2 regions of the Kitasatospora sp. SC0581 genome follow, and region 2 is predicted to be linked to the other one. Evidence: riboswitches for the same ligand, from Rfam matches in the RefSeq annotation. Region 2 holds a riboswitch; the other holds the start of a gene.

Region 1 (2,382 bases), on a different contig from region 2:
CGACATCGATGGACGGCACGAGGCATCTCCTTGCGAGAGCAGGGTCCGGTCTGACGGTGGTGCTGCCAGCAGGACGATTGCGGAGTCGTTACGACCAGAGCCTAACCGCCCGGGCTGCCGTGGCCGCGTCGGCCTCGGTCCCGTCTCACCGTGTGGCCCTGCTACCCACCGGTAGTTCACCTGCTTGTCCCAGCTTGTCCCACCGGAGCGGGCGAATGCGGACGAAGGGGACCGGTAGGACCGGCCCCCTTCGGACGGCGGGGTGGAGCGGCGTCGGCGCCGAGCGCTCCGGCGCGGCGGCGGGCGCCCCCGGCGGGCACCCCGGTCTCGGGGTACTGCCGGCCGCGGGCGCTCCCGGCGTCGGGCGGGGCGGCTCAGCCGAGGTGCAGCACCTGGCCGGGCATGATCAGGTTCGGGTCGCCGCCGACGGTGGAGTGGTTCTGCTCGTACAGCGCGCTCCAGCCGCCGGACACGCCCTGGGCGGCGGCGATGGTCGACAGGGTGTCACCGGCACGGACGGTGTAGTCGTGGCCGGCGGCCTGCGGGGCCTGCTGCGCGGCGCGCGGGGCGTACTGCGGCTGGGCGGCGGCCTGGCCGGCGTACTGCTGGTAGACGCTCTGGTGGCTGGTCCAGTACCAGCCGCCGTTGTTCTGGTACCAGTACACCTTGGCGTCGGCGTCCCAGCCGGCCTTGCCGGAGAAGCCCGGGGTCTGCGGCTGCGCCTGCTGCTGCGGGGCGACCTGCTGGACCGGCTGCGCGGCGGGCTTCTGGGCCGGCTTCTGGGCGGCGGGCTTCTGCGCGACCGGCTTCTCGGCGGGCTTGGCGGCGGGCTTCGGGGCCTGCTGCTTGGGGGCGGACTGCGGCTTGGCGTCCGAGGAGGTGTCGACCGAGGCCGGGGCACCGCCCTTGGTCAGACCGGCCTTCTGGGAGCAGACCGGCCAGGCGCCCGGACCCTGCGAGGCCAGCACCTTCTCGGCGACCGAGATCTGCTGGGCCTTGCTGGCCTGGTTGGCCTGCGCCGCGTAGGCGGTGCCGCCGTACGCCTTCCAGGTGCTGGACGTGAACTGGAGGCCGCCGTAGAAGCCGTTGCCGGTGTTGATGCTCCAGTTGCCGCCGCTCTCGCACTGGGCGACGGAGTCCCAGGTGGAGGCCGGGGCGGCGGAGGCGCCGGTGGCGGTGAGGAGCGGCATCGCGAGTCCGACGCCGGCCACACCGGCGACGGCGATGGCCTTCTCGGCCTGGGTGCGACGACGGTGACGGCCAGTTCCAACGAACAGCATGAAGAGGTCCCTCTCCGTACGCCTGCGAGGTGAGCTGTCGGGTTCGGACCGGGAGGTGGCCCGGCCGCCGTACGCGGAAACGATTTCCGCTCGGGCGGCTTCACCCCAAGCCGTGGGGAGACGGCAACAAACCTGGTTCCCCCGCCCCTGCCCAGGGTTCTGGTCGGTTTCCCGTGACGCGGCGGGCAGGATTCGGCGTTCCGCGTACGAGGTCCGCAGCTGCGAACTCCAGGGAGAGTAGACAGATCATCAGACCAATCACAAGCTCATATCACCGATATCACACAACAATTACGGCCCGTGTCCGATCGCCTACCAACAGCGGCGTTATGTCCGGATTGATGGGTGTTCACACCCCCGTCGGCGGGCGATCGGCGACGTCCCGTCAGCGTGATCTCAGCAGGTCGGAGGCGTCGAAGAGGCATCCGGAACGGGGTGCGGAGGGGCGTGCGGGGAACGGCTCTCCGGACTGAATTCCACCGGGAGTTCGCGCAGGCCACGCATGATCAGACCACCCCGCCAGCGCAGATTCTCCGGGCTTTCCGCGAGCCGCAGATCGGGCAGCCGGGAAAGCAGCGTGGCCAGCGCGGCACGCCCTTCGAGCCGCGCCAGCGGAGCGCCGATGCAGTAGTGGATGCCGTGCCCGAAGCCCAGGTGGGGGTTGTCCTTCCGGGCCAGGTCCAGGGTGTTCTCCGCCGCGAACCGGGCCGGGTCGCGGTCCGCCGCGGCCAGCACCACCAGCACCGGGTCGCCGACCGGGATGTCCACCCCGCCGATGGTCAGCGGACGGGTCGCGAACCGCCAGGTCGCCAGCTCCACCGGCCCGTCGTAGCGCAGGAGTTCCTCGATCCCGGTCTCTAGCAGCGCGCTCTCCCCGCGCACCACCGACTCCTGCAGCAGCCGGCGCTGCTCCGGATTGCGCAGCAGCGCGTAGGTGCCGTTGCCGATCAGGTTCACGGTGGTCTCGAAACCCGCGAACAGGAGGATGAAGGCCATCGCCGCGGCCTCGTTCTCGGTCAGGTGCTCACCGTGGTCGCCGGCCCGGATCAGGCCCGAGATCAGGTCGTCCCCGAGGTCCGCCCGCTTGCGGTGGATCAGCTCC
Region 2 (2,382 bases):
CGGGCCGGTGGCGCCCCAGACATACGGGCTGCCGATCTTGGAGGCGGCGGCGGACAGCGCGGCGGCACCGCGCGAGCTGCCGGGGGCCACGTTCACCGGAGCGGTGGTCGTGGGGGCCGAGAGGCTGCCGCGGCTGTTGTCGCGGGAGGCGCGGTCGGCCTGCTGCTGCTGGGCCTGGGCGGCGTCGGCCTTGGCCTTGGCCTCGGCGGCGGCCTTCTCCTCGGCCTGGCGCAGCGCCTGGCGGTCCTGCTCGGTCAGCGTGTTGAGCAGGTCCTGGGCCGCCTTCAGCTTGCCCTGGACCTCGTCCTTGGAGGCCTTCAGCTGCTGGGTGGTCGACTCCAGCTCGGCGAGCTTGCCCTGGGCCTCGTTGCGGTCCTGGTCGAGCTTGCGCTGCTGCTCCTGGAGCTCCTTCAGCTGACCCTTCTGGGTGCTGCCGGCCTGGTTCAGCGCGTCGGCCTGGCTGAGGAAGCTGTCCGGGCTGGAGGAGAACATCAGCTGGACGGTGGGGGATATCCCCCCGTTGCGGTACTGCTCGCCGGCGATCTCGGCGAGGCCGCCCTGGAGCTCGGTGACCTGGGCCTGCTGACGGGCCACCTGGTCCTGCAGGCCGGAGACCTGCTTCTCCAGGTCCTGCTGCTTGGCCTGGGCGGCGTTGTAGTTCTCGGTCGCGACCTCGGCCTGCTCGTTGAGCTGGTCGACCTGCCCCTTGACCTGTTCCTTGGTCGGCTGCGGGTCCGCGTGGGCACCCTGCGCGGAGAGGACGACGGCTGCGGCGGCGACGCCGGTCAGGATCGAGACCCGGGCGCGGCCGGCGGGCTTGGGACGACGATGGGACGCCACGAAGGCGGACTCCTTCTTCCTACGGCCGCCTACCGGGTGAGCTGACGGGTTCGGGCCGGAAGCATGCCCTACGACGCCTCACGGCCGTTCCACCGGCCGACCTGGCGCCGATTCACCCCGGAGGAACGTGGTTCCCCGGCTCCGCTCCGCAGCGCCCCCTACCACTGGGCTCCCCTGTCGGACAGTCGCTTCGACCTGTCCCGCTGCCTTGCGAACTCGACGGTAACCACCGCCGCCACCCTGGCTGGGCGATCGACAGTGCGGTGGTTCGGAGCATGACCCTAGTAACTGAACCGTGATCGGTTCAAATCCTTGTCAGAAAAAAGACAGAAGATTACCCAAGTTCCTTTGTGAAAATGACCGATGGTGACCATTGACGCACACAAGGCTGATCGATTCTCACCATGTGGTCGTCGAAGGGCCGGAAACCCGAAACGCCACCCCGAACGGGGGTGGCGCTTTTCACAGGCCCCCGCGGAAGCCCCTCGGGCGTGTCGGGCCGTCAGACCCGGCGGATGGTGTTGATCGACATCGCGTCGGCCTTCATCACCTTCACCACGTCGCCGGTGTGCGGCGCGTGGACCACCATGCCGTTGCCGATGTACATCCCGACGTGGTGCATGTCGGGGCCGTAGATCACCAGGTCGCCCGGCTGGGCCTGGTCCAGCGAGGGGATCCGGGTGCCGTAGTGGCCCTGCTCCTGCGAGGTGCGCGGCAGCGAGACGCCCGCCTGCCCGTACGCCCAGACCATCAGGCCCGAGCAGTCGAAGGTGGTCGACCCGGTGGCGCCCCACACGTACGGCGAGCCCTGCTTGCTCATCGCCTTGGCCAGCGCCGTGGCCGCGTAGCCGCTGGCCGGCGGCAGGCTGCCGAGGTCGACCCGGTCGCTGCCGCGCGAGGCGCGGTCGTCCTGCGCCTGCTGGGCCCGCAGCGCGGCGCGGTCGGCGGAGCTCAGCGAGTTCAGCAGGTCCTGGGCGGCCTTCAGCTTGGTGTTGACGTCCGACTTGGCCTGGTTCAGGTCCTTGGTGGTGGTGTCCAGCGAGGCGAGCACGGCGGCCGCCTCGGTCTTCTCCTGGTCCAGCCGGCGCTGCTGGTCCAGCAGCCCCTTGAGCGCCTCGGCCTGACTGGTGCTGGCCTGCTGGACGGTGGAGGCCTTGTCCAGGTAGCCGGACGGGTCCGAGGAGAGCATCAGCTGGACGGACGGGTCGATGCCGCCGCTGCGGTACTGCTCGCCCGCCACCTCGGCGAGGCCGCCCTGGAGCTGGGTCATCTGCTCCTGGCCGCGGGCCACCTGGTCCTGCAGCTGGTCGGCCTGCTTGCGCAGCTGGTCGGCCCGCTCCTTGGCGCCGTTGTACTTCTCGGCCGCCTGCTCCTGCTCCTCCTGGAGCTGGTCGATCTGCGCCTTGACGTCCGTCTTGTTCGGCTGCGGCGCGGCGTGCGCGGCCACCTGGGCGGAGAGGGCGACCGCGGTCGCAGCGGCCGCGGTGAGCACGGAGATCCGTGCGCGGCTCGGCTGCTTGGGACGGCGGTGGGAGGCCAAGG

The links. A riboswitch is a leader RNA that binds a small molecule or an ion and turns the genes downstream of it on or off. The one in region 2 is predicted to bind cyclic di-AMP.
Region 1: another riboswitch for cyclic di-AMP. It lies ahead of ACLWS4_RS25025 (transglycosylase family protein); the one in region 2 lies ahead of ACLWS4_RS04795 (NlpC/P60 family protein).

The regions. Positions count from the first base shown of each region.
Region 1 covers NZ_JBLRWA010000018.1:140,137-142,518, reverse strand. Annotated here, with positions in the region: gene eno (phosphopyruvate hydratase) at 1-19, opposite strand, end outside; gene ACLWS4_RS25025 (transglycosylase family protein) at 375-1,280, opposite strand; cyclic di-AMP (ydaO/yuaA leader) riboswitch at 1,286-1,455, opposite strand; gene ACLWS4_RS25020 (cytochrome P450 family protein) at 1,677-2,382, opposite strand, start outside.
Region 2 covers NZ_JBLRWA010000002.1:369,687-372,068, reverse strand. Annotated here, with positions in the region: gene ACLWS4_RS04795 (NlpC/P60 family protein) at 1-840, opposite strand, end outside; cyclic di-AMP (ydaO/yuaA leader) riboswitch at 851-1,004, opposite strand; gene ACLWS4_RS04790 (C40 family peptidase) at 1,343-2,380, opposite strand.